One region of the Lysinibacillus sp. FSL P4-0201 genome, then DNA from elsewhere that is predicted to be linked to it. Evidence: riboswitches for the same ligand, from Rfam matches in the RefSeq annotation. Region 1 holds a riboswitch; each other region holds the start of a gene.
The links. Region 1 has a riboswitch for S-adenosylmethionine ahead of MKY76_RS22025 (cyclase family protein). Riboswitches for the same ligand answer to the same signal wherever they lie in the genome.

Region 2: it holds a riboswitch for S-adenosylmethionine, as region 1 does, so the genes downstream of both, MKY76_RS20730 (bifunctional homocysteine S-methyltransferase/methylenetetrahydrofolate reductase) here and MKY76_RS22025 (cyclase family protein) in region 1, are expected to answer to the same signal.
Region 3: it holds a riboswitch for S-adenosylmethionine, as region 1 does, so the genes downstream of both, MKY76_RS08505 (YezD family protein) here and MKY76_RS22025 (cyclase family protein) in region 1, are expected to answer to the same signal.
Region 4: it holds a riboswitch for S-adenosylmethionine, as region 1 does, so the genes downstream of both, metK (methionine adenosyltransferase) here and MKY76_RS22025 (cyclase family protein) in region 1, are expected to answer to the same signal.

Annotation. Positions count from the first base shown of each region.
Region 1 is NZ_CP151995.1:4,363,033-4,371,214, reverse strand. It holds gene MKY76_RS22050 (erythromycin esterase family protein) at 1-302, opposite strand, end outside; gene MKY76_RS22045 (hypothetical protein) at 442-795, opposite strand; gene MKY76_RS22040 (DUF2225 domain-containing protein) at 818-1,501, opposite strand; gene MKY76_RS22035 (Cof-type HAD-IIB family hydrolase) at 1,824-2,597, shown strand; gene MKY76_RS22030 (DedA family protein) at 2,659-3,255, shown strand; gene MKY76_RS22025 (cyclase family protein) at 3,286-4,023, opposite strand; SAM riboswitch class I at 4,113-4,218, opposite strand; gene MKY76_RS22020 (hypothetical protein) at 4,300-4,704, opposite strand; gene MKY76_RS22015 (helix-turn-helix domain-containing protein) at 4,819-6,390, opposite strand; gene MKY76_RS22010 (ABC transporter substrate-binding protein) at 6,465-7,415, opposite strand; gene MKY76_RS22005 (MFS transporter) at 7,574-8,182, opposite strand, start outside.
Region 2 is NZ_CP151995.1:4,107,837-4,116,018, reverse strand. It holds gene MKY76_RS20745 (tetratricopeptide repeat protein) at 1-7, shown strand, start outside; gene MKY76_RS20740 (globin-coupled sensor protein) at 637-1,929, shown strand; gene MKY76_RS20735 (protoporphyrinogen oxidase) at 2,169-3,563, shown strand; SAM riboswitch class I at 3,663-3,763, shown strand; gene MKY76_RS20730 (bifunctional homocysteine S-methyltransferase/methylenetetrahydrofolate reductase) at 3,853-5,700, shown strand; gene metH (methionine synthase) at 5,693-8,182, shown strand, end outside.
Region 3 is NZ_CP151995.1:1,742,029-1,750,210, reverse strand. It holds gene MKY76_RS08530 (formate--tetrahydrofolate ligase) at 1-1,308, opposite strand, end outside; gene MKY76_RS08525 (cold-shock protein) at 1,522-1,722, shown strand; gene MKY76_RS08520 (amphi-Trp domain-containing protein) at 1,868-2,146, shown strand; gene MKY76_RS08515 (VOC family protein) at 2,510-3,295, opposite strand; gene MKY76_RS08510 (flavin reductase family protein) at 3,445-3,930, shown strand; gene MKY76_RS08505 (YezD family protein) at 4,021-4,176, opposite strand; SAM riboswitch class I at 4,248-4,343, opposite strand; gene MKY76_RS08500 (heparan-alpha-glucosaminide N-acetyltransferase domain-containing protein) at 4,514-5,608, opposite strand; gene MKY76_RS08495 (TetR/AcrR family transcriptional regulator) at 5,592-6,194, opposite strand; gene MKY76_RS08490 (phosphopantothenoylcysteine decarboxylase) at 6,297-6,971, opposite strand; gene MKY76_RS08485 (LysR family transcriptional regulator) at 7,043-7,924, opposite strand; gene MKY76_RS08480 (DMT family transporter) at 8,058-8,182, shown strand, end outside.
Region 4 is NZ_CP151995.1:3,516,573-3,524,754, forward strand. It holds gene MKY76_RS17535 (alpha/beta hydrolase) at 1-89, opposite strand, end outside; gene MKY76_RS17540 (gamma carbonic anhydrase family protein) at 223-735, shown strand; gene metK (methionine adenosyltransferase) at 915-2,111, opposite strand; SAM riboswitch class I at 2,370-2,488, opposite strand; gene pckA (phosphoenolpyruvate carboxykinase (ATP)) at 2,878-4,464, shown strand; gene MKY76_RS17555 (prolyl oligopeptidase family serine peptidase) at 4,530-5,306, opposite strand; gene MKY76_RS17560 (NUDIX domain-containing protein) at 5,290-5,757, opposite strand; gene MKY76_RS17565 (aminopeptidase) at 5,960-6,883, opposite strand; gene MKY76_RS17570 (IclR family transcriptional regulator) at 6,895-7,656, opposite strand; gene MKY76_RS17575 (ArgE/DapE family deacylase) at 7,791-8,182, opposite strand, start outside.

The sequences.
Region 1 (8,182 bases):
ATACGTTTATCATGTAATAAAGGTTTTAGCATCTCTAAATCGTCAAATTTGTTAGCAGGAATTTTTTGTCCGTCAAACGTTTCAGGCTGGATGGATGACAGGCTGTATGCATGGTCATTCGCCCATTTTTTCCAATCAAGTAATGTTTCATTAGAAGTCCTAGCTTGTTTGACAGCAGAATCGTTTTTAATAATCTGCTCATTTACAGGGACAGCAGCAGAGACATTTACTACTCCACTTACTGTCATTAAACTTGCCAGTGCAAAACTTAATAAAACCTTATGTTTCCTAGCTTTCCTCATTAATTATCAGCCCTTCATTTTATATTGATACTAATTATAGAAAGGCAAGTTTAAAGTTTAGGAAGAGTTTGTTTAAAATTAGTTTAAATTTAGTATGTAAAAAAGAAAAACACCTCCAATTGATGGAGATGTTGGAATGCTATTTATAGTGATACGTACTTGCTCTTACATGGTTACGTTGAATTTGGTTAAACCATGCACGATCCTTTTCTTCTTGTTTTAATGTCCCAACAATGGAGGAAGAGCAGCTCACGCAAATTTTAGCTTGCGTAATCTGTCCACATCGTTCGCATGGAGCCCCTAAATTAGGAAAAATGGAGTTCTTTAATTTTCCTGCTTTTACCCATTTGTAAAGCAGCTCAGATGATACGCCTGTTAGAGCGACAACTTCTTCGTTTGTTAGGTAGCGATTATTTTTTCTTAATAAAAAATGATGTAGCTCTGAAAATATATCCTCTTCTCTCACATCAATTTTCTTTTGAAATAGCAACATAATTAATCATCTCCTCGTCCCATTAATTAATGATTTCATTAATTGTTATGGGTTGTTCGTCATATTTATAATTTTCCCAACGATTGCGTGCAAGCTTGCGATATTTTGGCGAAACATTTCGATCAGCGATTAAGCGTGAAAATCCTTTTTTTGCTTCAGGAATATCACCAAGTCGAAGGCTTAATTCAGCATGTAAAAACTGAATTCTCTCTCCACCTTCTTGATTAGAGGCAAAGGATTTACTATAAAAGTCTCTAGCTGCAAAAAGATAACGCTTTTCGGATTCTTCGTCCTTTTTTAATCGATAGAGCCAAGCAATTTTTAAAGCGAAATTCGCCATTAAAAGAGATTCTTCCATTGATGCACGGGATACTAAATAGGCGAGCTTAAAACTGATGATGGCATCATCAATTGTACGTTCCTGACAGATATCCATAGGTTTCTGGAGCTCTTTAATGTATAGTTCATCAATGAGTAGCATGAAAGGTCCATATGTCCGTGTCATAGATTTATGGTAGGCATAACCACAATGTGGACATACGGCAACTTCATATAGCAAAGGGTTTAGGCCATCGTAAACAGGCATGAAATCAGTCTGTTCTTCGATAATTTTATATCGATTAGGGCGAACTTTATATGTTGTAAACTGCTTTTTGCAAAATTTACAATCCACACTACTTTCATAGTAGTAAATGTTAAATGCCATAAGAATCAACTCCTTTGCGTGCACTAAAATTTTATTTCTTTTGTTCTATTTATACGTCAGATTTTATCGTTCAATGTATTTAAGATATTATCTTTTATTTTAACAATTTTGTGTTCTTTGGTATACTCCTTTAGAATTATTAAATAAAAATATTCAAGGAATTTTTAGTTAAATATTATTATAAATACGCTTGTAATAGTTTTTATCGGTGGTGCAAAAGGAAGTTATATAGTTTGCTTAAAGTTTGTCAAAATACTTTCACATATTTCATGGGAGAAAAATTATAAATTGGTTCTAAATGACTATGAAGGAGGCGCTCAAAATGAAGTATAATATCGTGTTTTTTGATGTAGACGGCACATTGATTAATTACGAGGATGGCTGTGTGGAAGAAAGTACAAAACAAGCTATTCAGCTATTGCAAGAAAAAGGAATCCATCTTGTAGCGGCTACTGGAAGACCCTTATCTATGTGCTATGAGTTAAAAGCGCTGGGGATTGAAACCTTTATTACTGCAAATGGGGCCTATGTGAAACATAAGGATCTTGTCATACATAAAACTCCGATTGCCAAAGAAATTGTCCACAATGTACAGGCATTTGCACAGGAACAGCAGCATAGCCTAACATTTTTTACAGAGCAGCTATCCATGAATAGCATACAAAGTCCAGTAGCTTTAAGAGCGATGCAAGAAACTTTACCTTTACAGGATTTTCCACTTATAAATGAAAAAATTGTAGATGAAGAGGTTTTTCTTATGTGTCTATATGCGGATGAGCTGGCTGAAAAAAGATATACTAGCCAGTTTTCGAATATATTTTTACAGCGTTGGCATCCTTATATTGTGAATGTATTACAGCAGGATGTTTCGAAGTCTATAGCTATTAAAGCGGTGCTTGATCATTTCAATATTGACCCAAAGAATGCGATTGCCTTTGGGGATGGGGATAATGATGTTGACATGTTGGAATATGTAGGAGTAGGAATTGCCATGGGAAATGGTAGTAAAGCTCTAAAAAGTGTTGCGAATTTTGTTACAAAGACATCTACGGATGGCGGTATCAATTTTGCTTTACGTCAGCTTCAAGTCATTTAGAGCGCTGAGGCTACACTATATATAGCAGGTAGATTTTAATAAATTTTAGGTGGGATGATTTATGGCACATCACGTGCAGTCTCTAATTGAACATTACGGATACTTTGGAATTATCGTGATTCTAATTGGAGGTATTGTAGGGGTGCCACTTCCTGATGAGGTGTTTCTAACTTATGTAGGCTATAGTGTTTACCGAGAAAGTCTTGAACATATTCCTGCTTTAGTCAGTGCAATGATTGGTGCGGTTGGAGGCATTACCTTAAGCTACTATATTGGTTATCGTTTTGGCTTACCGTTATTGCAGAAATATGGGCCTAAAATTCATATTACAGAGCAAAAAATTGACTTTACGAAAAAGATGTTTACAAAAATAGGACCTACCCTATTATTAATTGGCTATTTTATCCCCGGGGTACGTCATTTGACAGCGTATATTGCGGCTATTAATAATTATCCTTATAGAAAGTTTGCGCTTTTTGCCTATACAGGGGCATTTATCTGGACGTTCACATTTATATCATTAGGAAAGATGCTTGGAGAGAAATGGCGATTTGTTGGATACTATCTGACTCATTATAGTATCTATCTTATCCTTTTATTTATTGTAGGGATGCTCATTGCTTACTTTCTATTCAAAAAAAGAAATGGACAAACATAAAAGTCGGTATACGATATACCGACTTTTATGTTATGGCAAAATAGCAAATGAGCGCACAGGGAAGCCAGATGCTTTTTCTGGCTTAGGTACGATATTGAAGATGATAGCGCCTTTAGCAGGTAGCTTGTCCAAATTCGTCATTAGCTCAATTTGATAGGTGTCTTGGTCAAGCACAAAATATTCGCCATCTAGCTTGCCATTTTTACGAAAATCAGCAGCAGAGTCCGTATCGAAAGTTTCATGACCAATTGCGCTTACCTTGCGTTCTTTTAGTAAAAACTGTAAAGCTTCTAAACCCCAGCCAGGGATATGGTTATGTCCATCTGCATCCTTATTACTGAAAGCCTCTTTATCTGGCCAGCGCTTACTCCAATCTGTGCGTAATGCTACAAATGTTCCTGCTTCAATTTCTCCATGCTTGTCCTCAAAATCAAGAATATCTTCAACACTTAATGAAAAATCATGGTTGCTCGCAGCCTCTTGTGATTTATCAATAACAACAAGGGGAAGAACAAGCTCTTTTAGTTCTAATTCTTCTAAGTAGCGAGTATCTCGCACAAAATGAATGGGTGGGTCGATATGTGTGCCATATTGACCAGGGAACGTGAATTGTTGAGCGAAGAAACCGTCCTTATGAGAAAATAACGTTTCAAATTTAGCGTCCTCAAACATAAAAAAATGTGGTGAATTAGGGCCGAATGTATGTGTTAAGTCAACCCACTGTTTCGATTTTAATAATTGCAATGCTTGTAAAAGTTCATTAGACATCGATTTCCCTGCTTTCTGTAAAAATAGTTGTAAATAAAAAGGAGTCCCCTAATAGAAGAGGACTCCTGCTGCAACAACGGTAGTTCTTCTTCTCATCTTCAAGGCTGATCATTTTGCCAATTGGAATTAGCACCATACTGTTAGCTGGTTGCTGAGACTTCATCGGGCCAATCCCTCCGTCTCTCTTGATAAGAAAAGTAATATAAGAATTTTCAGAAATAACAATACAAACACTTTAGCATAGTTTTTTATAGTTTACAAGTTCACTAGGAATTTTCACCAATTCAAATTTAAGGTGACTCCACAACAATCATTATCAATAAGACGTATTCTAAAACTGTCTGGTGTATAGTTTGTTTCAAATTTCATCGTAATGCCTGTTGATGTGATTAATTTTTCAACCTCTGTTTTATTTGAAAGTTGAGCAGCATTCATTAAATCATGTGCGAATTGTTGGGAGCTATCTATTTTATCCGTAAGTAATTGGGCTTGCTGCATCATCGCCTTTATCCGTGATGCTGAAGCTTTTAATTTGTGTGTATCGACAGGTGGAAAAGGATTATTGGTCGGCATTGCTAGATGTTGCGAAAAGGGTCTAATGGCAAAATGATTAGCGATAGGCGATGTTGGATAATGATAGGGATGCACAAAATACGGATAAGGATTGTAATACAAGGTCATTCCTCCTATCCTATAACTGATATCCTATCTTATGTAGCAAAACGGCTTTCGGTGTTATTAGCAGTGCAATGTTTGTCCTAATCATTGAAAAAGGAAGCTAAAGTAAGCTTCCTTTTAGCCAAGTACATTCAAGACATCATCAATTTTTTTACTATGTGATAAAATGCCATAATTCATCCATGTTAAAAAGTCTACTTCATAGACACAGTTGCTTTTAACGGCTGCTAGGTTTTTCCAAGTAGGAGTTTTTAAAATAGCGCGTTCCTCATTTTCATAAATGGAATGTTGTTTATCAAAGGTAATAAATAAATGATCAGCATCTAATTGCAACAATTGAGCAAATGTCAGTTGTGCTTTACGTTGATTGTGCGGAATACTCCATACTAGTGAATGTGGCATTAAACCTAAGTCACGATATAAAATGGGGCCCGTATAGCCACATTCAGGACCCGCGTATAGAGTAATGCCAATGGCTGAAATACGGAGAAATGCTACACTTTGCCCATAAACAGATTTGCTAAGAATTCCTTTTGCTTGTTGTACTTTATCTTCATATTGTAGGATTACGTCTTGCATCAAGGAGGTTTTTCCTGTTAGATCTGCAATTTTAAATAAAGTAGATTGCCAATTCTCTCCAGGGTGTGAAAGATGGCAGACGGGGGCTACTTCATCTAAGTGCTGAAAGGATTCCCAACGCTCTACACCAGAATCTAACATAATTAAAGTTGGCTTATAGTAAAAGAGTCGATCCATTTCTCTATTTTGTACATCGATATCTGGCACTTTCTGTAGACCTAAATAGTCTTGTTTCCCCCATTTTGAATGACTGAATTGAGCAATTGGCGTAATCCCAAGCGCAACAAAGAAATCTTCTAAAAATGGTGCAAATACACGTATATGGCTGCTTTGATTTCTTCGATATTGTCCTGGAGAGATGCCAATATGTTCTTTAAAACGACGATTGAAATAATACTCATTATTAAATCCGACAGACTGGCTAATTTCAAATACTCGATCATTTGTTGTCATTAATAATTGCTTAGCTTTTTCAATACGAAGTTTAGTTAAATAGTGAAGAGGAATTTGTCCCGTAATATCTTTAAAAATGCGCGTATAATTCCATCTTGGTACGTCAGCTAGCTGTGCTAGCTGCTCAACCGTCCACTCTTTTTCAAAATGTTTATGTAAATGGTTAATGGACTGCTCAACAGATTGTCGATCATTTTTTTGCATCTGCTTGGGTATGGTTTGATGTAAGAGTAATAACATCAGCTCTTGAAAGTGTACATGCTGTTCAAAAATCGTGTGTTCATCCTCCGCTAACCGGTTCTGATAGATGACTTCTAGCAGTCTATGACATTGTGAAAAGGGGAGAAGATGTCGTTCGCTGATACTTGTAAAATGACTATATGAATTCTGACTATTGCTGAGATTGACAATGTTGAATTGTAACTGATAAAAACAAAGGTGTTCACTTTGAATGTGGATACTAACCGTGTTATTTGGCGGAATCAATATGCACTTTTCTTCACTAAAATGAATGGTGTCATGATCTATGGCTAGCTTTCCGCTACCATTCATTACGATAAAAAGTGTATAGAAATCACTACTAATCAATAACTTTTTTGACGGTTGAATTGAATAAGAGATATTTTGTAACGTATAAACATGTGTTAAGTTACCCATTAATAATTCACCCCTTTTTTTGAATTGGCAGAACAACACAAAGAAAGCCCCCGTTAAGAGCTTTCTTTGGAAAATTATTTGACGAACCATTTCTCTAAATCATCGTACTTTAGCAAGTTGGCTGTGATTGCGCCAGATTGCCAATACGTGCGATCAGCAATATAAACATGCCCATTTTTTACAGCAGGGAGTGTTTTCCATAGTGTACTATCTAACCATTTAATGGCTTCTTGGTTTTCTTTAGACTCCCATGTTCCGTTTGAAGGGAAAAGGATGATATGATCCGCATCTAATTCCGTGATAGCCTCTTCTGATAAAACCTCGTGAAACTCTGTCATATCACGGGCTAATGGATGTGGTGTTAAGTCTGTCTCTGTGTAAATATAGCCAGAGTAGCGATTTTTAATGCCAAATAACGCTAATGTATTATCTGCTACATTTAGTCGTACAACAGCAACTGTTTCGTCTCCTATTGATTCATCTAGTTTTGCTTTTAAATCGGAAACACGTTGCTCATATCGATCAACCATTTCTTTTGCTTTATCGGAAATATTTAAAACATCAGCTATTGTTTTCGCAATTTCACGTGGATCTTGTAGAATATCTTCTTTCAAGCGGTAAGTAGGCGCTATCTTTGAGTATTCATCATACTTTGCCTTGTCCGCGGCACCATCTACAATGATTAAATCCGGCATGGCTTGTAATAATGTTTCCATGCTACCAGTAATGTCGAACTCAGGAACATCTAATCCTAAATAGTCCTGTTTTCCCCAAGATGGGTGATACCATTGCACAACGGGTTTTACATCCAAAGCAGTTAAATAGTCTTCCAAATAGATAGCAGCTACACGCTGTGGATTTGTAGGAATTTGTACTTTTCCAAACTCGTCTTCTACAATTCTTGTATCTTTAGATGATTGTTCTTCTGTAGCTGTATCCTCTTTTACTTCATTTGAGCCACAGGCACCTAATACGAATATAAGTGCAAAGAAAACTACAAATGAAAAATATCGACCTCTACGCATTTTATTCACTCCTATAGATTTACTAAAACAGTAAGGGTATTCCCTTAAATTAGAATGATAATCATTCTCGTTTGGTTCAAGTAAATTATAGGATACTACATATCAACAAACAATACACATTCTCTACTACTTTTTTATACAAAATGAAATTCAGAGAGTTATTGTTTTTTGTTATCGAAAAGTAACCATAAAAGTGTAACAATTGCTGCTAGCATAACCATCAGGAATCCGTATATAGGCGTATGTGCCAACGATTGGTGGCGAATAATAAAGCCTCCGATATATGAGCCTAAAAATATGCCAATATTGAAAGCAGAAATATTCAATGCTGAGGCCATTGAAATTGCTGATGGTATATATTTTTCAGATAGTAGAACAGCATATAGCTGCAATCCTGGGACATTCATAAACATGAACAATCCCATTGTCAGCACCATTATTAATCCCATAATAGGTGATTCAAGAGTAAAGCCAATGCCAAGCAATGCCAATGCAAGTCCAACAAAAATAATAAAGATGGAACGTAGTGGATTATGATTAGCAAAATGACCTCCAAGAGTATTACCGATAGCTACACAAATACCATAGACAACTAGAATAATGACGACTGTATGTGGAGAATACCCCATATATTGCTCTAAAATAGGTGAAACATATGTGTAGACAACAAAAGCACCGCCGTATCCAATTGCGGTAATGAATAGTATTAAGATCATTCGAATATTGCCTAATACTTTGCCAATATCACGGATAGAGATGGGATTGCC
Region 2 (8,182 bases), 260 kb from region 1:
ATTGTAAATTTAGTGTTAAAAAAACATAGGCTTTTAGAATTATTTATAATGCTAGGGTATATGGGTATTTTAGTCTAAATCATACTGCTTTTTACGAGTATTTAGATAGATCATGATTGAGGATAAAAAATATTAGTATAGTGAAATTTGAAGATGATCGATAAAAAAGTAGAATAAATATAAAGCAAGTAAGCATAATAAACAAAAAAATAGTTAAAAAAGCTACCCAATAATATTGTGGTAGCTTTTTTATAGTTTATTACGCTTTATTTAACAACAAGGACTTTTTATACATTTTGTGTAAAATAATGGTATTAATAAGATTGACAGTCATTTATAAAATGATTAATGTAAATGAGTGATTTTGAAAAGAAGCATACGTAAATAATTTACTGTTAGTCATGTAGGACTATATCTGTTTGCTGAGAGCAAATGACCTTAGGATAAATTGAGCAAAGGGGTACCCGACATACTTTTGGAGGAAGTCTGTCATACGAAATTGCGCTATCGATTGTAACCATTAAATCTGACTAATCAGATTTTATCGGTATTTTTTCGTGTATCCATCAATATGTTAAAAGGGATTTGATGTTTCTCAGCCTGATGAAAGTAAACGGAATGAAAGAGGGAAGATGTGTGATTTTTCAAAAACAGAGAAAGACGAAGGTATTGGATTTACAGCAATACACAGTGAAAATGGATTTGTCCTCTCGTCAATCGATGGCGAAGCAAATTGAAATGCTGAACTTAACGAAGAACGACTTACAATATTTAAAAGCTTTCCAACCAATAGTTATGGATAATGTAGATCACATCGTAAACCGTTTTTACAACATGATTGGAACAGAGCATCATTTGGTAGATATTATCAGTCATCATAGTTCTGTAGAAAAGCTTAAAGTAACATTACGGCAACATATTATTGAAATGTTTAACGGAACCATTGATGAGATGTATTACCAAAGGCGTGTAAAAATTGCAAAGGTGCATGTCCACATTGGGCTTAGAACACAGTGGTATATCTGCGCATTCCAAGATTTATCGATATCATTTATTGATTTAGTCGAAAAAAATATAGAATTTCCACAAGATCAATTTAATACGATCAGAGCTATATCGAAAATTTGTAATTTTGAGCAACAACTCGTTTTAGAAGCTTTTGAAAACACTGTGGAACAACTGAAAGAAAAAATGGTTCATGAAAAAGAAGCGATTGAACGACAGATTGTAGATTCTTCGGAAGCACTTGCAGCTATCTCGCAGGAAACCAATAATTCATTTTGCTGCTTAAGTAAGCAATCTGACGAAATTAAACATTTGGCAAAAAAATCACTCGATGTGTCTACACTGGCTGAAAACCAAGCACTTGAGGGTCGCGAGCGTTTAAAAAATCAATCACAAAATATGCTCAATATTAGTCATTCTCTTCATGATATAGAAGAAAATATTGAACAATTATCAGGTATGTCTAAGGAAATGGAAACAATTATGAGTGTTGTGACCAATATTGCGAATCAAACGAATCTATTGGCTTTAAATGCTGCAATTGAAGCAGCACGTGCTGGGGAAGCGGGAAAGGGCTTTAGCGTAGTGGCCGATGAAGTACGTAAATTATCAATTCAGACAAAAGAATCTGTTACAGCGGTGGCTTTGTTATTGAAAAAGACAGGTGAACGAACAGAGAAATTAGAGTATTCTTTGACCAACATTCAAGATGAAGTTGCAGCAGGTGAAGAAAATATGTTACAAACTGAAGGCCAATTTACGAGTATATTGGGAGCCATGACAGAAGCAAAAGATCAAAATGAGTGTATGGCAACAAAAATACAAGCAATTGTAGGCATATTAAGTGAATTAGGCACTTCATTTACTGAGGTAACAAATTCAGCTGAAAAATTAGCGAGCTTTGCGCAAAATTTAAAAGGATAGACTACTAACATTTACATTCTATTTTTCATATTTTTAGACGTAATAAACACTATAGTACCTATTTAAATGCTTGTTGTGAAGTTATCGCTATAGAGGATCAATTTTATAGAGATTCAGAAAGTAAGAGCTATTTCACTGATGAAATAGCTCTATTTTTGCTAAATTTGTAAAGGATTTAACGTAATTTTCAATGAAAAAGGATTATACTGTAGAAAGAATGAATAATAGGGGCGGTTATGATGAAAACAGTTGTTGTTTTAGGCGGCGGTATTACAGGACTATGTACAATTCATTATTTGCAACGTCAAGTGAAGGAACATAATTTAGATGTTCGTCTAGTGCTTATAGAAAAAAATACATATTTAGGAGGCAAATTATATTCAGCACATGAACAAGGTTTCATCATGGAAACGGGTGCTGATTCTATTGTAGCCCGTCATCAAGGCGTTATGGAACTCGTGCAGGAGCTTGATTTTGAGGCGGAATTAGTTTACAACGAAACAGGTATTTCTTATATTTATACGAATAATGAGTTACATGCTATTCCGGCAGATTCAACTTTCGGAATACCGATGAGTGTAGCATCCTTAGAGGAAAGTACACTTATTTCCGAGCAGGGAAAAAAAGAAGCGTTGAAGGATTTAACATTGCCAAACAATGGCTTCACAAAGGAAAGTTCTATTGGTGAATTTTTAACTTACTATTTAGGAGAGGAACTGGTGAAAAACCAAATTGCACCAGTCCTTGCAGGTGTTTATTCGGGAGATTTACATCAGCTTTCTATTGGCTCTACTTTACCGTATTTAATTGATTATAAGAATGATTTTGGAAGTATTATTAAAGGCTTTGATGCGAATCGTGAGCAATTTGTTAAAGCAGCGAACAAAAAATTTATATCCTTTAAAAATGGTTTATCTTCTTTAATTGATCGACTTGAACAGACCTTATCCGATGTAGAAATTATCAAGGGTGTTACTACACTAAATGTTCAAAAACAAGATAAGAACTACACAATTTCCTTAGCTAATGGTGAAATTATTGAGTCAGATTATGTCGTTTTAGCATTACCGAACGATACTGTACAAAATCTGCTACAGGATGAATCTTTAAACCGCTATTTTGACCAATTTACGACAGCGTCAGCGATTACTATCTATTTGGGTTTTGATGTGCCAGACGCTAAATTGCCAGCAGATGGAACGGGCTATATTGTTTCCCATAATTCAGACGTAACTTGTAATGCGGCAACTTGGACTAGTCGTAAATGGAAGCATACATCGAAAGAAAATAAATTACTTGTGCGACTCTTTTATAAGAGCATCAATCCAGCCTATGAGCAACTACGCGCCATGACGGATGAAGAATTGGCAGCAGTTGCTTTAGAAGATGTGAGAAAGAGCCTAGGAATAGAGGAGCAGCCAACCGTTGTAAATGTAACAAAATGGATTGATCAAATGCCTAAATATGATCTAGCGCATCGTGAAGCATTACAAGGATTACTACAAGAATTACATGAGAAATATCCTAATTTATCGATTGCAGGGTGCTCGTATTTTGGCGTAGGTATTGGTGCTTGCATTCAAAACGGGAAAAAAATTGGTGAAGAGCTTGCAAAGGAACTTGCCAATTTCTAAGGTTTTAAGTGGAAAAAAACTTTGTTATGTGAAATAGTCTTGACTCATTCGTCAGTAAACGATATGATTCTTTTAATTATTTAAAAAATTCATACTTAATTCTTATCAAGAGAAGCAGAGGGACTGGCCCATTGAAGCTTCAGCAACCAACTTTATTGTCAGGTGCTAAATCCAGAAGACCGTTGAGTCGAAGATGAGAAGGAACAACAATGATGAATCGTTAAAGCCTTCTTTTTTTATGAAAGAAGGCTTTTTATTATATAGAGACATAGGAAGAGAGGCTAATTTTATGGGATTGCTTGAAAGGTTAAAAACGCATGTATTGACGGCAGACGGTGCAATAGGCACAGTGCTATATGGCTATGGATTGGAGTATTGCCATGAGGAAATGAATGTTCAGAGACCCGAGTTAATTGAAAAGATTCATAGAGAATATATTGCGGCTGGTGCTGACATCATTCAAACGAATACGTACGGTGCAAATGCCATTAAATTAGCTCGCTATGGATTGGAATCACGTGTCCAACAATTTAATGAAGCTGCTATCACCATCGCAAAACGAGCAGCGGCTGATGGCGGTCAATTTGTTTTAGGAACAATTGGTGGTATTCGGGGAATTCGTAAAAGTGATGCAACCTTGGATGAAATATTAGCGACTATTGAAGAACAAGCAAGCGTCTTACTTGCAGGGAATCCAGATGGCCTTTTACTTGAAACTTATTATGATTTTGAAGAATTAACAGCAACCTTAAAGATGCTACGAGAAAAAACAAAATTGCCGATTATTGCACAAGTTTCTATGCATGAGCCCGGTGTTCTACAAAATGGGTTGTCTTTAAATAATGCTCTCCATGAGCTTGAAGCCCTAGGTGCTGATATTGTTGGTGTCAATTGTCGACTAGGTCCACACCATACAATTCAGGCATTTGAAGGTGTAGAACTTCCTAATAAGGCATTTATGTCGGCCTATCCAAATGCATCACTTCTGGACTTAGAGGATGGGCGTGTCGTTTATGAATCAGAAGCTGATTATTTTGGTCGAGCGGCTGTTGAATTGCGTGATCAAGGTGTACGTTTAATAGGGGGCTGCTGTGGTACAACACCCAAACATATTGCAGCAGCAAAGAAGTATTTAGAAGAGTTATCACCGGTTCAGGAGAAGCTTGCGAAGCCTAAAAAGATTGAGATTGTTCGGGAAGCGGAGCCAACAAAGTATGAGCCTCTTCATGAAAAAGTTAAACGTGAACGTTCTGTCATAGTAGAGTTGGATACACCTAGACATTTAGAGATTGATGGGTTCCTTGAAGGAGCAAAGCAATTATATGATGCAGGTGCAGATGTAGTTATGATGGCAGACAATTCATTGGCCTCTCCACGTATTAGCAATATTGCAATGGGCGCATTGTTGAAGAGCTCACATGGTGTACGCCCACTAACTCATATTACATGTCGAGACCGTAATTTAATTGGTCTACAATCTCATTTAATGGGGTTAAATGCTTTAGGTATTCATGATGTGTTGGCCGTTACGGGTGATCCAACGAAAGTAGGAGATTTCCCAGGTGCGACAAGTGTTTATGATGTATCTTCCATGGAGCTAATCCAATTAATTAAGCAATTAAATGAAGGGGTCTCTTTCTCAGGTAAGCCACTTCGTAAAAAAGCAAATTTTTCAGTTGCTGCTGCATTTAATCCAAACGTCCGTGTGTTAGATCGTGCTGTGACACGCTTGGAGAAGAAAATTGAGCATGGGGCAGACTACTTCATTTCTCAACCAGTATATACGAAAGAGAAAATTGTAGAGATTTATGAGGCAACAAAGCATTTACAAGCTCCAATTTACATCGGTATTATGCCTGTTACGAGTTATAAAAGTGCTGAATTTTTACATCATGAAGTGCCAGGTATCAAATTATCTGAAGATGCCTTAACAAGAATGAAAGCATGTGGAGAAGATAAAGAAAGGGCAACATTGGAAGGGATTGCTATTGCCAAAGAATTAGTAGAAGTGGCTACGCAATATTTCAATGGGATTTACCTTATTACACCATTTTTACGTTACGATGTGACACTAGAGTTGATGAAATATATAGAGCAATTGGATGAACAGAAAAAAGGAGTAAGTATACATGGCTAAGCACTCGATTGAAGAGCAACTAGAGAAACGTATTTTAATTCTTGATGGCGCAATGGGAACAATGCTACAAAATGAAAATTTATCAGCAGAGGATTTTGGTGGCGAGGAACTTGATGGCTGTAATGAAAATCTTGTGCTTACTAGACCAGATGTTATTGAAAAAATTCACCATAAATACTTAGAGGCAGGCGCAGATATTATTTGTACAAATACATTTGGTGGGACGCCTCTTGTGTTAAATGAATATGATCTTGGCACAAAAGCAGAAGAAATTAATAAGCGTGCAGTGGAAATTGCTCGCCAAGCAGTGGATCGTTATTCCACATCAGATTGGCCACGTTTTGTTGCAGGGGCTATGGGGCCAACAACAAAAACGTTATCAGTAACAGGTGGTATTACATTTGAAGAGCTAGAGGAAAATTTTTATGTACAGGCAAAAGCATTAATTGAGGCAGGAGCCGACGTTTTGTTATTAGAAACAAGTCAGGATATGCTCAATGTCAAAGCAGGCACACTTGGCGTAAAGCGCGCTTTTGCATCAACGGGAAAAGAGCTACCTGTCATGATTTCAGGAACAATAGAACCGATGGGTACAACGCTTGCAGGGCAAACAATTGATGCCTTTTATATTTCGATCGAGCATATTAAACCATTATCAGTTGGCCTAAACTGTGCGACGGGACCTGAGTTTATGACGGATCACATTCGTTCATTAGCAGAGCTTTCAACAGGCTATATTAGCTGTTACCCAAATGCTGGCTTACCAGATGAAGAAGGGTGTTATCACGAATCACCAGAATCGCTATCACAAAAATTAAAAGGCTTTGCAGAAAAGGGTTGGCTTAATATTGTAGGTGGATGTTGTGGGACGACACCCGCTCATATTGCAGCCATTCGTGAGATCTTAAAAGATGAAAAACCTCGTCAATTACCAGAAAAAACACATGGTCATGCGGTATCAGGAATTGAACCGTTATTGTATGACGATTCTATGCGTCCGTTATTTATTGGGGAGAGAACAAATGTAATCGGCTCTCGTAAATTTAAGAATTTAATCATTGACGGGAAATTTGAGGAGGCCGCAGAGATTGCACGTGCTCAAGTCAAAAATGGTGCACATGTTATTGATATTTGTTTAGCCAACCCTGATCGCGATGAATTAGCCGATATGCGTGGATTTATGCAGGAGGTTGTAAAAAAGGTTAAGGTGCCTCTTGTGATTGACTCAACTGATGAAAAAGTAATTGAGGAAGCATTAAAGTTTTCACAAGGGAAAGCCATCATTAACTCTATTAATTTAGAGGATGGTGAAGAACGATTTGATGCAGTATTACCACTCGTGAAAAAATATGGTGCATCATTAGTTGTTGGAACGATAGATGAAAAAGGGATGGCGGTTGACCGTCATCGAAAGCTCGAAATTGCCGAGCGCTCCTATCAACTTTTAACGGAAAAATGGGGGATTGCACCAGAGGATATCATTTTCGACCCATTAATGTTCCCTGTAGGAACTGGGGATGAGCAGTATATTGGTTCAGCGCTAGAAACGATTGAAGGCATTCGTCTCATCAAAGAAAAAATGCCGCAGACATTGACTGTACTTGGCGTAAGTAATATCTCATTTGGCTTACCACCTGTTGGTCGTGAAGTACTGAATGCTGTTTATCTCTATCATTGTACACAGGCGGGCTTAGATTATGCCATTGTTAATACAGAGAAATTGGAGCGTTATGCATCCATCCCTGAAGAGGAAATCAAACTCGCAAATGACCTGCTCTTTAATACAAATGATGAAACATTAGCAGTGTTTACAGATTTTTATCGAGATAAAAAGAAGGAAAAAACGGAAGCTGATATTCCAAAAACGGTTGAAGGTCGTTTAGCTTACTATATATTAGAAGGTACAAAAGAAGGGCTAATTGAGGATTTAGACGCTGCACGGGAAATCTTCGAGGCGCCACTTGATATAATTAATGGTCCTTTAATGGAGGGCATGGCTGAGGTAGGTCGATTATTTAATGATAATCAACTCATTGTAGCAGAGGTTTTACAATCAGCAGGTGTGATGAAGGCCGCAGTGGCTCATTTAGAGCAATTCATGGAGAAGGATGAAGAGAGTGCTGGAAAAGGGAAAATGGTACTTGCTACAGTAAAAGGTGATGTTCACGACATTGGGAAAAACCTTGTTGATATTATATTAAGTAATAATGGCTATAAGGTAGTCGATTTGGGCATTAAAGTAACTCCTGCCCAATTGATTGAAGCGATTCGTAAGGAAAAACCTGATTTTATTGGGCTGTCAGGTTTACTCGTGAAATCAGCGCAACAGATGGTTATTACTGCTCAGGATTTTAAAGAGGCGGGAATTGATGTTCCTATTTTAGTTGGTGGTGCTGCACTTTCACGTCGTTTTACTGAAACAAAAATTGCAGATGAATATGGTGGTCCTGTTATTTATGCAAAGGATGCTATGCAAGGCTTA
Region 3 (8,182 bases), 2.0 Mb from region 1:
GTTGTTTTCTTCCTCTAGCACAGCTAGTACTTGCTCAGCTAAGGCTAGACCACCTTTACCGCCCTCTTCCCAGACATTCGTACGGGCAATGCGAACATGATTTTCTTGACACCAGTTCAGAACGGCTTCTAGCTCAGCCTCTGTGTCCGTGATAAAACGATTTAAGGCAATAATTGGTTCAACGCCAAATGTACGAACTGTATCTACATGTTTAGCTAAATTCTCAATCCCTTGTAGAAGTGCTTCCACATTTTCGCCTACAAGCGCTGTTTTCGGTACACCACCATGCATTTTTAAGGCACGAATTGTCGCTACAATGACAACTGCGCTTGGTTTAAAGCCTCCCTTACGCGCTTTAATGTTCATGAATTTTTCAGCACCTAAATCAGAGCCGAAGCCCGCTTCTGTCACCACAATATCAGCTAGCTTACGAGCGGTTTGTGTCGCCATAATGGAATTACAGCCGTGGGCAATATTCGCAAATGGACCACCATGGATAATAGCAGGTGTTCCCTCTAATGTTTGAACTAGGTTTGGCTTAAAGGCATCTTTTAATAATAGTGTTAAGGCACCCTCTACCTGTAAATCACGTACAAAGACAGGCTCACGCTCGAAAGTATAGCCAATCACGATACTAGCGATGCGCTCACGTAAATCCTCAATGCTTGTTGCTAAACAGAATACCGCCATAATTTCAGAGGCAACCGTTATATCAAAGCCGTCCTCGCGCGGCATGCCTTGAACAGGACCACCTAATCCCACCACTACCTTACGAAGGGCACGATCATTTAAGTCCATGACACGCTTCCAAATAATGCGTCGTGGATCAATGTTAAGTGTATTTCCTTGGTGGATATGATTATCAATAAATGCGGATAAAGCATTGTTAGCTGTTGTAATCGCATGAAGGTCGCCAGTAAAATGTAAATTAATATCCTCCATTGGTATAACTTGTGCGTAACCTCCGCCAGTTGCGCCACCTTTTACGCCCATGACTGGACCTAATGATGGTTCACGTAATGCGACCATCACCTTCTTATCTAATTGATGAAGGGCATCTGCTAGTCCAACAGTCACAGTCGACTTTCCTTCACCAGCTGGGGTTGGACTAATAGCTGATACTAATACTACCTTTGCATCCTCGCCCTGAGCAGTAATTTTTAATGGGTCGATCTTTGCTTTGTAGCGTCCATACTGCTCAAGAGCATCCTCTGGAATACCCGCAGCATTGGCAATTTCCGTAATAGGTTTGATCACTGCTTGACTAGCGATTTCTAAATCTGATAATGGTTGATTTTTCGTTGTCATTTGGCATCCTACTTTCTATGTTGTTCATTTCCATTATAGTCTTAATTGTGAAAAAAAAGAAAGCCAGATATGCAAGCATTTCGTCAATCAATTGACTTATTTGTTCAATTCCTGTATGTTCTAAGAGAAAATGCAATTTTTTCACATTTTCTCAATGAGTGCACCATTTATTTAACTTTATTTTACATTCAAGCGCATTGGAGGCGAATGCTTATGCAACAGGGGATCGTAAAGTGGTTCAATAATGAAAAAGGTTATGGCTTTATTGAATGTGATGATGGCGAAGATGTATTTGTTCATTTTACGGGCATCCAGGAGGAAGGCTTCCGTACACTTGAAGAAGGTCAAAAGGTTTCATTTGATGTTGTGGAAGGCAATCGTGGACCCCAAGCATCAAATGTTGTAAAACTATAAGCGTAATGGGACTATCCGTGTAGTTCCAGATTAGCAGCGGATTAGGAAATGCATCGTTTCCTTCATCCGCTTTTTGTATTGTTTTATAAGCTGAATGCCCCCTCCATGTTATAATAGAAGTAACAATACGTAAGGAGGGATTTCGATGCAAAAACAAAATAAACCCATGACTGAAGTTATTTTGAAGCATAAAGAACGACAAAGTGTAGCAGAATTTGCAGCAACACTGGAAACGATTGCAAAAAAGCTTAAAGAAAATGGTGAATTCACTTTTGTTCAAGACACAGAGCCAACAGTTGTCAGCCCAAGTGAACAGCTCAAAATCGAATACTCCTATACAAAAAAGGGCGACAAGCATTCATTTGAAATTGAATTTGATTGGTATACAGGTACAGAAACACCGAGAAAAATGACAATTGAATAATAATTGGCAACGAAAATCCACTTCTCTGATGAAGTGGATTTTTCCATATTGTTGAATTAAAGATCATGTCACTAGCTAAAACTTTTTTTAGCAAGGTTGGGGTGATTTCGCTCCAGGGTCTCCTCTGTAACGCTAAATCCACAGGAAAGCAAGTAGCCAGCATCAGAAATTCTATTGATGGTTTTTCAATACTTATGTAAAGAGGCTGGAGCAACAGTGTTTCAGCCCATAAAAATACCGAGCTATCCACTAAAACGCTTACGAAGTGTTTTGGAATAGTTCGGTTTTTTTATCATGTTTGTTAATTTAAAGATTATTCAGCTTTATGAAGGTCCCAGTTAGTTATGGCCCAGCCTTTTCTCATTATCGATTTATCCAATAAAAAGCACCAGGGCAAACTAAAGTTTCCTTTGTTCGTTTAGGATCCTTTAATGTCACACCAAATGGTCCCTCTTTGACATGACCAAGTGTCATTGTCATCGCGCTCTCTTCCTCATAGAAATCTAAGCGCATATTCGGTAGCTGTAGTGACAAATACTGCTCATGTTGCGTAGGCACTGGTAGCTGTAACACCTCTTGCCACAGCTTAACTGTTGCCTGCATGTCCTTGACGTAGAATTGGACGGATTCCATCGTTATAGCCTGTTTGACATCAATGGCACCACTTGCCTTTAATTGAACCAAACGCTCTTCATCTTCCTCCGCCCATTCAATCAAAAATGGAAAATCAATTGGCAGATCTGGCTTACCAAAATGCAGTAGCTTCCATTCTACCACAGTGCCATCTGGTCTTGTTCTGCTACATGCATCTGGTCCATATACTTCATAGCCCAATGCTCGCAAGCGTCGACCCTCTTCCTCAATATTTTTTGTGCGCAGAGCAATTCGAGAAAATCCCTGGCGCTCTTGATCACGTTTAAACGTATAATGTAGGGAATATGGGTATTGTGCCGCTTGCTCAAATAAATCACGATCATAGATAGCAATTTGTTCAATATAGCTTAAGCCAAAGTAGCTTAACGTATTATAAGTCCCCCACATCGTGTGCTGCCCACCATTCACTGTATGGACATTTCGTTTATTGAAGAAAACCTTTATATTTTCTGGTGATTCCACTTGATGAACCAAATGATCAAAATATAAAGTCATGGCCATTCCCCTTTCTTTCCCCATTACCTTTACCTGTATGTTTGATTAGTTTAAAATTTACTCAAGAAAAGGAGTTACTAGTAGGATATGAAAAAAAGTTTCGTTTACCTACAAACTCCGTTCACTAATTTCATAAAGAGGTGATTTGAATGACAGATTTAGTAGCTGCTTTTAAATTGGCATTAGGTAATTATCCTACAGGTGTAACAGTTGTCACGACATGTCATGACACAAAACCGATTGGCTTAACCGTCAATTCCTTTGCATCTGTTTCAATCGACCCGCTCCTTATTTTATGGTCACTCGATAAAAAATCTCAGCTCCATCCTTATTTCACGACTGCGCCAAATTTTGCGGTCAATATTTTAGCGAGTGATCAAGAGCATTTATGTACACTATTTGCCAGTAAAATCCCTGATCGCTTTGCACAAGCAAAATGGTCAACTTCCTCTTTAGGACTACCGATTTTACATGATACAGCAGCTAATTTACAATGTAAAACATTTCAGCAAATCGATGCTGGCGACCATACCATTTTTATTGGGCAGGTCGTAGACATTACAAATGCTCAAAAAGAGCCTTTGCTTTATCATCGCCGTCATATCGGTCCCATACCAAAAAGCTTTTATAGCTAGCCTTTACACAAAAAAAGGGCCACTTGTAAGCACAGGAAATCCTTCATGCTTATAGGTGGCCGTTTGACATAAGTTCTACTGAAATCATTGTTATTTTTTCTGCGGAAATCTCTGCTTTTCAAGCCTATTAATTTGCACAATCACACCATCTTGAATCGTAATATGCACTTCACCAAATTCAAGATTTTGAATCGCCTTCGCAATTGCCTCTAGTTTCTTATCATCTACTTTTACTGACTGAGCCATACGAAACACCCCTTCTTTCTTATTCCTTATTGTTCATAAAGAGGCCAACGCATCAAACTGATTGATAGCCCCTCCTATCTCTCAGACACCATCTGTTGGATTTGGCACCTGTTTTTCGGTTGCCGAGGCTTCATTGGGCCAAGTCCCTCCACCTCTCTTGATAAGAGTACTGCGTTTCTTGAAAATAATTCTATAATTCCGCTATAGGAATGTCAATACAAAATATTAGAAAACCTAGTTGAATACTATGCAATATGTCGTTTAGATTAAAAGACTCCCTAAACCTAAAGTATTTTATGCCTAGTCAGTGAGAAATAGATGGCAATCCATTAATTTATTACGAGCTCCATTTCCTCATTATGAATTCAAGTGGGCCTCGATGATGTTTAGCCCTCCACCATACAGAAACAAAGACACATCCTAAAAAGTAACAGCAGGCATACAGCATGGAAAAAGCAAGTGTTTGGTTCTCCAGCTTTTGGCAAACAATTAGTATTCCAATGCCTATAAAAACATGGCCAACATAATGCGTTAAAGACATTTGTCCTGTTAATATGAAAGATTGAATAACTTTATTTTTACATGTCTCTACAAGATAGATGGAGCCAACAATGATGACAATAGCCGAAGCCGAATTAGATAGGACATACATCATATTCGGTGGAATCGGTCCTGTATCAAATAAATACAATGCACTCTCTACATCTAATAAATGAATGGTTGTCATCTTAATGAATAACGTTGAACAAGTCTCAGTCATGATGACTAACAATAAACCTATCACCAGTAAGTTTTTTCTTAATGTATGATTTGTTAAATCTAATGTGCCCACTACCATACCTATCAGAAAGAAGCAAATCCAGGGGAATAGTGGATGATAGCCATTAAACATCAAATTTCTTATAAATCCTGCTGGTGTCCAAAAATCAAGATACTCTAGTAGCACATATGTTGGATGCCAACCAGCAAGGTAACTAAATTGAATTTGAAGCCATTGTGAAAGGATGAGGATGACACCGATTATGAACATCATCCTTTTCTGAGATTGGGCAATCAAACATGCGGCAACAAACATATACACGCCATAATAATGTAATATATCTCCTGTCCAACCGACCGCATATAGTACTATCCCTATCACGAATAACAAAAATGACCTCTTCCACAAAGTAAGTCGATTCTCGCGAAGAAGCATTGGGTCCTTAGTCTCTCTAGCGTGACGAGTCATTAAAGCTGTCCCTATTCCTGCTAGCATGACAAATACGGCCGAAGCACGTCCCTCGAAAAGATGTTGGAAGGCAATTAACCATGTTGAACCATTCGTTGTAGAACCTGTTATGACGCCAAAATTGACAATGAACATGCCAAGCATGGCGAGAGCTCTTGCAAAATCAAGACCTTCAATGCGCCGATCATCATTTCTTTTTGTCATCTTTGCCCCCTTGGATAGCGCTATGTACAGCCTCCTTCCAAATAGCCCTATAGTTCAATTGGTTGCCTGTTAACATGAAATTACCGATATTATCATAGACGAGGGCTAGCATCTGTGCCTTCGCTTCTATATGTGGAGTATCCTCTAGCACGCCTAGCTGTACGCCATATCGTAGGATAGCAACAAAGCTCGTTAAAAAGCTGGTTTCTAGCTCTACTAATTGTCTTTTATAGTTTTCATCGCGGGCCGCTAATAGTACATATTGATTAAATATTTTATTAAAATAAGGGTCCTTGTCCTGTGCCTCAATAGATTTATAGCCTAGCTTAAGTAATTCCTCCTTAAAATTAGCAGAAGAAAGCTCTTTATAATCCACAGCGACATCATGTTGAATTTCTTTGTACAATTCATCAAATATGAAAGCGATTAATTGATCTTTTGATTGAAAATAATAGTAAATGGCTGGTTTTGAAATACCGACCTCTGTAGCAATCATTGCTAAGCTTGTTTTTTCAAATCCATTTTCCGCAAACATCCCATAAGCAATTTCTATAATTTTGTGAAAAGTTTGTTCTTTATTTCCCATTATTACCCTCCTTTTTTACCGACCGTTAAGTAAATATTATAGGATGCTAACCTTTTAGACAAGAAAAAACTGTGTAGAAATATTTCTCTACACAGTTCACATTTATTGATTTTGTAAATACATCATTAAAGCTTCTGCTGTTTTTTGCTTACCCATTACTTTAAGAGGCTGTCCATCAGCAGGTACAATCCAATGAGGTTCATCCCCCCCATATAAAGACTGAGAGCTATTTGCTACCATAAATTGTGCATTGGCTGTTTCCATACGCAGTCTGGCACGAGCTAACAAGAATTCCTCATCATTCGTTGCTTCGAGTTTAAAGCCTACTAACGTTACATTCGGTTGCCATCCCTTAATTTGACCTAATACTTTTGGTGCTTTTTTAAAATGAATAATAGGTGGTTCGTCAGAAGGCATTTTCCCCGTTTCCTCCATTAAATTACCTGATTGATCATATACTTTGTCAATGACCCAATCAGAGCCCGCAGCCGCCATAATGACGATATCGACATGTTGTTGTTGAACTGCATGACGCACCTTTTGTCCTAAATCCTCTATGCCTTCAAATTGTATCAATGTCATATCATTTTGGTTTTCTGGAAGCTGTGCAAAGTAACCATGCATGTATACTACGTTAGCGCCAGCAGCCAGCGCCGCCTCTGCTAAATAACACCCCATTGTGCCTTTTGATAAATTCGTATGACCTCGTACACGATCCCATTTTTCAAGTGTTCCCCCACTTGTAATGAGTACGGTTTTGCCCTGTAATGTCCCCATACACTCACCTATTTTCTGAAATATATACAAATACTATTTTAACGTAATGTAAGGATAGGCTTCAATAGCCACTATTTTAGAGAGCTGTTTTGTTCTTTTAGCCAAGCACTTAATATCTCTGCAAATTTCTTTGTGACGGGAGAAGCATGGTGTTTCATGGCAATACCAATCGTTCGGTAGCCACCTTGCTTTAATGGAATCGCCCTCAATGTTGGCGGTAAATTTTGAATAACCAACTGAGGTAAAATACTGATCCCTAAATGATGAGAAATCATGGAAAGAATCCCTACCTCCTCGGAAAGCTCAAAGCGGATATTCGGCTTAACATGATATTGCTCTAATAGCACCTTGACATCATTTGTCCCTTTATAGGAAGTCATAATAAATGGCATATCCTCTAAATCTACGATATCAATTTCTGTCTTATCAAACAATGGACTTTTATCCGAAACAATACATAATAATGGGTCTTGTTGGAGCTCAGTGAACTGATATTGCTCTGACTTTTGACCATTCAAAAATCCTGCTTCTACTTCACCACTTAAAAGCCATTGTTCAATTTCATAGTAATCTCCCTCTCGTAACTCCACCTGTATCCCTGGAAATTGATTATCCATAATCCGAACAATTTCTGGCATCCAATTTGAAGAAATACTCGATATCACACCAATTCGAACCTTACCTCGTGTCACGCCATGAATGTGAGCTGCTTCCTGTTGCAATAATTCCTGAGCATCCAAAACCTGACGCATTGCCCTTAGCATTGTTTGTCCCTCACTCGTTAATGTCACACCCACACGACTTCGATGAATGAGCGCAAAGCCAAACTCTTTTTCTAAACTCGACACGGCATGACTCACAGCAGATTGTGTTAACCCTAGCGCATCAGCTGCTTTTGTAAAGCTTGCCACCTCTGCCACCTTTGTTAAAATCTCATATTTCACTAAGCTCATCCGCAATCCCTCTATATACATGAATTTTTTTAATCCTATTCATTATAAACATTCGTTTTACTAATCACAACACAAGATATATAGTAATTTTTAGTATAAAACTGTTTTAGTACACAGATGGTAGGTGAACATAATGAGTATCCAAGGAAAAGCAAATGTATTGATGGTTATTGTCACAATGTTTTGGGGGCTCTCTTATACCTTTATGGTCATGGGGCTAGAAACGTTGGCAGTTTATAATGTGGTGGCATTACGTTG
Region 4 (8,182 bases), 850 kb from region 1:
AGCCATGCATACCAACGGTGATTTTCATAAGCACCATGAAGAATAGCAATCACAGCTTTTGCTTGTCCATCAGCTTCCCATTTCCACATTACATAGTCCTCCTAAAAAATGATTACACTTTGATTATATCGAAATAAATAGCACATTTTAATTTTATATTTCCATAAAGTTGCGTATTTGATACGATAATACTACATTATAGAAAGAAAAGAGGCGATTTTCATGATTTATCCATTTAAAGATAAAACGCCAAAGATCGATCCGTCTGTTTTCATTGCTGATTACGCAACTGTTACGGGCGACGTAATAATTGGCGCCGAAACAACTATTTGGTTTAATACGGTTATTCGTGGTGATGTTTCCCCAACGATTATTGGTAAACGTGTCAGTATCCAGGATCTTTGCTGCTTACACCAAAGCCCAAAATATCCGCTCATTATTGAAGATGAGGTAACAGTTGGACACCAAGTCACTTTACATAGTTGTACAATTCGCAAAAATGCCTTAATTGGTATGGGATCCATTATTTTAGACGGAGCTGAGATTGGAGAAGGTGCATTTATTGGAGCTGGAAGCCTAGTACCTCCTGGTAAAGTCATTCCTCCAAATAGTTTAGCATTAGGTCGTCCAGCAAAAGTTGTCCGAGAATTAAATGCTGAAGATAAAGAGGATATGGAACGCATCGTACGAGAATACGCAGAAAAAGGTCAATATTATAAATCACTTCAGAAATAAATAACCTACACAAAAAATCAATACTAACGAAAAAATCCCTCGCGTTTTCGTGTACCGAATATGTTCACGAATCCTAGCGAGGTATTTTTGTAAAAAAAACAAAAGGAGCAATGTTGCCCCTTTGCTTATTAATACATCAGAATAATTTTCTAATGACTTCATTACTTTAGTTCAATAGTTTATAAACGTGCTTTTTCTCGTAGCGCGTCTGCTTTATCAATTTGCTCCCATGGTACATTTAAATCTGTACGACCAAAATGTCCATACGCAGCAGTTTGTTTATAAATTGGACGACGAAGATCAAGCATTTTAATGATACCTGCTGGGCGTAAATCGAATAGCTCGCGTACCCATTCAACGATCTCGCTTTCTTTCACTCTACCTGTGCCAAATGTATCGACAGCAATGGAAACAGGCTGAGCAACGCCAATCGCATAGGCAAGTTGCACTTCAGCACGCTCTGCTAAGCCAGCTGCTACGATGTTTTTCGCTACATAACGTGCTGCATATGCCGCCGAACGGTCTACCTTGGTAGCATCCTTACCTGAGAAGGCACCACCACCGTGACGTGCATAACCACCGTATGTATCAACAATGATTTTACGTCCTGTTAATCCAGCATCACCTTTTGGCCCACCAATTACAAAACGGCCAGTTGGATTGATGAAGTATTTCGTATTAGCATCTAATAATTCACTCGGTACAACTGGTGCAATAACAAATTCTTTTAAATCTGCTTGAATTTGTTCAAGTGTTGCTTCTTCATCATGCTGTGTTGAAATAACAATTGTATCCACGCGAACCGGTACATTATTGTCATCATATTCAATCGTTACTTGCGTTTTACCATCAGGACGTAAATAGGCAAGTTCACCTGATTTACGTACTTCTGTTAAACGGCGTGCTAATTTGTGAGCCAAGCTAATTGGTAATGGCATTAGCTCTGGTGTTTCATTACATGCATAGCCAAACATTAAGCCTTGGTCACCAGCACCAATTGCTTCTATATCAGCATCTGTCATAGAGCCTTCACGTGCCTCTAATGCCTGATCAACACCTTGAGCAATATCAGGTGATTGTTCACCAATTGCCACAAGCACCGCTAAGTTCTCAGCATCAAAGCCATATTTACCTCGTGTATAGCCAATTTCAGCTACAGTGTCACGAACAATACCTTTAATATCCACATAAGTAGAAGTAGTAATTTCTCCTGCTACTAATACTAATCCTGTTGTTACAGTTGTTTCACACGCTACACGTGCATTTGGATCTTCTGCTAAAATAGCATCTAAAATGGCATCCGAGATTTGGTCACAAATCTTATCTGGATGTCCTTCTGTTACACTCTCTGATGTAAACAGTCGACGGTTTGTCATTTGGTTTTCCTCCTAAATACTCTTACAATAAGTAGTTGTGTATGAATACGGTACTCATTACCCATGTCAAGTCCGCTCCTAAGGATTGAACTCTCAAGCCGTTACTGCTGCTTTTAACACGAGGATTTCGAAAGATCCGTCATTATAATAAGGAAAGAACTACATATACTTACCTTTATATTGATTTTTAACAATAAAAAAATCCTTTTCTCACGTTACTTTACATGAGGAAAGGAATAATGACTGCGTAACCTTTCACTCTTATCGTTCAAGGGATGTTCCCTTGCATCAGGTTGGCACCAACGCATGTCGTGAAATAGTTCATGCAGGTTGCCGGGTTTCACAGGGCCTGACCCTCCACCAGCTCGGGATAAGAGTATCCGTTCAATCTCATGTTACTGAAAAGGTCGAACATTGTCAAATATTTTCTTATGTATTACTGTATAGAAAGGAAAGAACTTATTACACAAAAACTTTTCATACTTGGATGATGATGTAAATAGAAGCAAATTAATCCCTACAACATACCTAGCTACTTGTGGTAACATATGTGTGGCTCAATTTTCGTGCCTAATTACAGTAGGATTGATGGTATTCTACTCGAAAAACATTATTTTTTGTCAGTTTATTGAAAAGTGGTAAAAACTCTAAAATAATTTCTTAATTAGTATAGATTATTTAAGCAATTGTGTTATACTATTTTTGAAATTAAGAAAAAATCCCTCTAAATCAAGGGAATACTATAAAAAAGGATGGTATTTAATCGATGAATTCAGTAGAAATTGCAAACGAACTGAAGGAATTATTAAACGGCGGTAACATTAATGTTCAACTTTCAGTACCACAATTAGCAGAAAAAGCTACATCTCGTGGTGAAGCAATGTTAACAGTAGATGGCGCAGTTCGTGCAGAAACTGGCAAATACACTGGTCGTTCACCTAAAGATAAATATACGGTAGAAGAAGAAAGCACAAAAGATCAAATTGACTGGGGTAAAGTCAACCAACCGATTTCTTCTGAAGTGTTCGATAACCTATATGTAAAAGTAATAAAATATTTAAAAGAACGTGACGAGTTATTCGTATTCAAAGGCTTTGCAGGTGCTGACAAAGACTCACAATTAAGCATTCAAGTTATCAATGAATACGCATGGCACAATCTTTTTGCTCATCAATTATTTATCCGTCCAACAGCAGATGAATTAGCTTCTCATGTTGCCGACTTCACTGTCATCTCAGCTCCTAACTTTAAAGCAGATCCTGCGGTTGATGGTACTGCTTCTGAAACATTCATCATCGTATCACTTGAAAAGAAAATTATTTTAATTGGTGGTACAGAATATGCTGGTGAAATGAAAAAATCTATCTTTGGTATCATGAACTACTTATTACCACAACAAGGTATTCTTTCAATGCACTGCTCAGCAAACGTTGGTGAAGCTGGCGATGTAGCGTTATTCTTCGGTCTATCTGGTACTGGTAAAACGACGTTATCAGCTGATCCTGATCGTAAGCTAATCGGTGACGATGAACACGGTTGGTCTGATAATGGTGTATTCAACATTGAGGGTGGTTGCTATGCAAAAACAATCAACCTTTCTGCTGAAAAAGAACCAGAAATCTACAATGCAATCCGCTTCGGCTCTGTATTAGAAAACGTAGCTGTTGATCCAGAAACTCGTATTTGTGACTATGATGATGGTTCACTAACAGAAAATACACGTGTAGCTTATCCAATCCAATACATTGAAAATATCGTTGATCCTTCTGTTGCAGGTCATCCAAAAACAATCATCTTCCTAACAGCTGATGCATTTGGCGTGTTACCTCCAATCAGTAAATTAACAAAAGAACAAGCGATGTATCACTTCCTAAGCGGGTTTACTTCTAAACTTGCTGGAACTGAACGTGGTGTGACTGAGCCAGAACCAGTATTCTCTACTTGCTTCGGGTCTCCATTCCTTCCACTTCCTGCAACAGTATACGCAGAAATGTTAGGACAAAAAATTGACGAGCACGGTGCACAGGTATACTTAGTAAACACTGGTTGGACTGGTGGCGAATATGGCACAGGTAGCCGTATGAAACTTTCTTACACACGTACAATGGTTCGTGCAGCAATCGATGGTAAATTAGCAGATGTTGAAACGACACAAGATGCTGTGTTTGGTTTACACATTCCAACAGCGGTTGAAGGTGTACCTTCAGAAGTATTAAACCCTCGTGAAGCATGGGCAGATAAAGCTGCATACGATGCAAAAGCTGCTGAGCTTGCAGGCTTATTCAACGAAAACTTCAAGAAATTCTCAAACGTTTCTGAAGCCATCACTACACTTGGTGGTCCATTAAAATAACGTCTATATAAAAGACAAAGGGAACAATTTATTCGTTCCCTTTGTCTTTTTGTTTTCTCTATGCTTTATTGTTGTTTCATCCACTTGCAAAGAGCACGGACAGTTTCACGATTTTTTGCTGGTGGATATTGATGTGCATAGTTAAGATCATACCAAGTTTCGAATGATTTATTTGCTTCCTCTAAAAAAAATGCCAATTGTCTGGCATGTTCAATATCCACATTTTCATCACGATAGCCATGAATGATAAGAACGGGAGCTGTTATACGCTCTATCTCAAAAAGAGGTGTTCTTGCATCATACGCTTCTGGCACACGATTAGGTGTTCCTCCAATAACGCGCTTCATCATTCTGCGCATATCTGTACGTTCCCAATAAGTGGCCGTTGCATCAGAAACACCTGCCCATGTTACAACAGAAGTAATATCCCTTCTTAAAATAGCTGTCCACAGAGCCATAATACCACCTCGTGAAAAACCAAAAACATGGATATTGTCATTGCAGAATTGTTTGAGTACATCTACGGCATAGACCGCATCGTAACGGTCTGCCCCTGCAAACTCGTCACGTCCCTCTCCCCCACGATTCCCACGATAATATGGGGCAAATACGATAAAGCCCTGCGCCGCAAATTGTGCAATACGAGAGGGTCTTACCATCCCTATGCTTTGCATGCCGCCTCTTAAATATAAAAAGCCATCATATGTACCTTCAGTCTTTGGCTCTGCTAATAGTCCTTTTATACGTAAGCCCTGTGAAAGATAGGTTATTTCCGTTAAACGGATAGCTGGATTTGGTGAAGGATAGGGGCGTTTTTCGATAATATCACCATTGTGTGTCACGATGTTTCAGCTCCTCCAGCATTTTCTTCATCCCCTCATCCTTCATGTGAAAACTCAAGTTAGGATGCTGAGCAAATTCTTCATCCGTTAACCAAAGCATGCCTGACGTTTCTAAATCAAATTCTATATCCTCTTGCGCCAAAAATTGTGCAGTGAAAACGGATTTACAAAAAACGATTTCATCATACACTGCATACTCTGCAAACCATTGAAGATTTTTCACATGAACACCCGTCTCTTCAAAAACTTCTCGAATCGCCGCCTCCTCTAAGGTTTCCCCTTCTTCTAATTTCCCTCCTGGCACTTCTACACCACGTCGTTTATGGACAGTACATAACCATTTATTTTCATGCTTTAAAAGGACAAGGACGTGTTTAGGTTCTACTTTAAATTCGCCTCTTGTAAAACTCAAATCTACTTGTAGGCCATGTAAATCTGTAAATGTTAACATCTCTTCAACCTCACGTTCTTTCTTGTTGCAAAACAAAAGTTACTTTCTTTATCATTACTTCTATTTTATGGACGGAATTTAATCATCATTCCTATTCCTATCTATATTAACTATATTGTAAACCTACAATGACAAGCAACCCTAAGCTACAGTCTTGTAAAGCATGAAAAAAAGCGTGCTTCATAGGAAGACACGCTTTTCTTTAGATTACTTGCTGACCGTCAAAATAGACGATAGGACTTTTCACAACACAATCAATATGAACATCTGATGCATTGGCTCCACCAAATGGCGCATTACTGCCAAAAGCGATATGGATGGTCCCATACACCTTCTCATCCTCTAATACATTGCCACATAGGATAGCACTTTTATTGGCTCCGATGCCAAACTCTGCAATGACTCTACCATTGCCTTCACCAAGTAATGCCAGTAGTCGTGGACCATCAGGACCGATTGCTTCTTCTAAGCGACCATTCTTTATTTTTAATAATAATGGCTCCTTTAAGACACCAATATTAGCAATAGAGCCATCTACTAATATCTCTCCATTCGCAGATGTTTCTATTGGTGCAATATACGATTCTCCTGAAGGAATATTCCCGTACTCACCAGGTTGACGAATAACCCCTGTGGACCGAATTCCGAAACGGCCGTCTACACTAAACGTCAGCTCATGACCATCCTTGACAATACGAATATCTTTTGTCGTATTAAGTAAAAGGACATATTTTTCTACCGTAGCTTCGATCTCCTGTGCATCTGCATGAAGGGCACCTTGCTCCAGCATCTCCAATGTTACCCCTGGCATTGTTGCTACACGTCCACCCTTTTCACAGGCATGTTTACGAGCCAGTGTATGTGTTAGGGAGTGGGAGGTAATACACAGTGTAACATCGGCATTTGCCATAAGCTCAGAAACTGCATGGATTGGTTCCTGCCCAGATTTCTCTAACAGGGGCATCACCATGAACATTGTATTTGCAGTAATTGACAGTCCAGCTTCATAAAAAATTTTCGCGATGTCTTGTTTGTGGCTATCTGTCAAAATTAATAGTGACTCAGAAGATTGAACATTTAAATTGCCTTTTAAAACATTTAGTGCAATATCATGTAAATGATGCATAATAGGGCTCCTTAATTAAAATTCAAATGATATCTACGAATAATTCCTTCTATTTCATTTCTAGCTTCCGTTAAAGGTCCCAAAAAATCAGGAACACGTTGCTCTGTAAAACGATAAATTGGTCCAGAAACGGTAATAGACGCTACGACCTGTTCCTCACTATTAAATATAGGCATAGCTAGCGCCAATACATCGACCGAATACTCACTGTTACTAAGTGCATAGCCACATGTTCTAATTTTTTCTAGCTCTGCCCTTATTTCTGTGGCATCTGTCATCGTATTATTTGTATAAGCTGTTAATGGTTCATCTATGACCTTTGCAATTTGCTCTTCATTTAAAAAAGCAAGCATTGAACGGTAAGATGCTCCTACATACAGTGGCGATCTACTTCCTCTTGAAACTGTAAACTTCACCTTATTTACAGGCTCTGCTTTCAGTAATGTTAACGCTTCCAGTCCATTCAGTACGGTAAAAATAGCTGTTTCACCAGTGACATCCTTTAATTTCTCAAGAACTGGCATACATAGCTGATCTATGTTTAATGAATCATACATATTCATACCTATTTCCCATAATGCAATACCAAGAGAATATTTTTTTGTTATAGGATCTTTTGTTATAAACCCATTATTTTCGAAGGTTTCAAGAATGCGATATAAATTTGTATGATTCATGTTCATCGCCAGTGCTAACTCTCGACCACCCCATGTGGGCTTTTCCTTTGTAAACATTTTTAAAACCGCAATTGATAAATTTAATGTCTTTAGCATATCTCTCATCCTTCTGAACTATTTATCTGTACAAACGGCTGCAAATCTCTCTCTTAAGGGGGAAATAATCGACAGATTTAGCAGCCGTCAGCACCTGATATCACTTTATCAAAAGTAAGAGAGTAGCTAATCTCTTACTTTTGATATAGGAAATCAACAGCAGCAGTTATATAAACTTTTGCACAGCGTACGATATCCTCAACACGCACTTTTTCATTATAACCATGAATACTTGGTAAATAAGCTGGGCCGTATTGCAATACAGGAATATCATATTGTCTGAAATGACGAGCGTCACTGCTTGCCCATTGCATGACACCATATGCCTCTTGCCCTGTAACATATGATATATTTTCCACTATCGATTGGCATACAGGATTTTCAGCAGGCGTATAATTGGCTACGCTTTTAAAGCCAAAACGTTGGATTGAATAATCGATAGCCAAGCCATCTAGTTTAGTTGTCAAGATTTCTGTTACTTCTTCTTGTGTAATACCAAATGGTAAACGACAATCGACCTGAACCT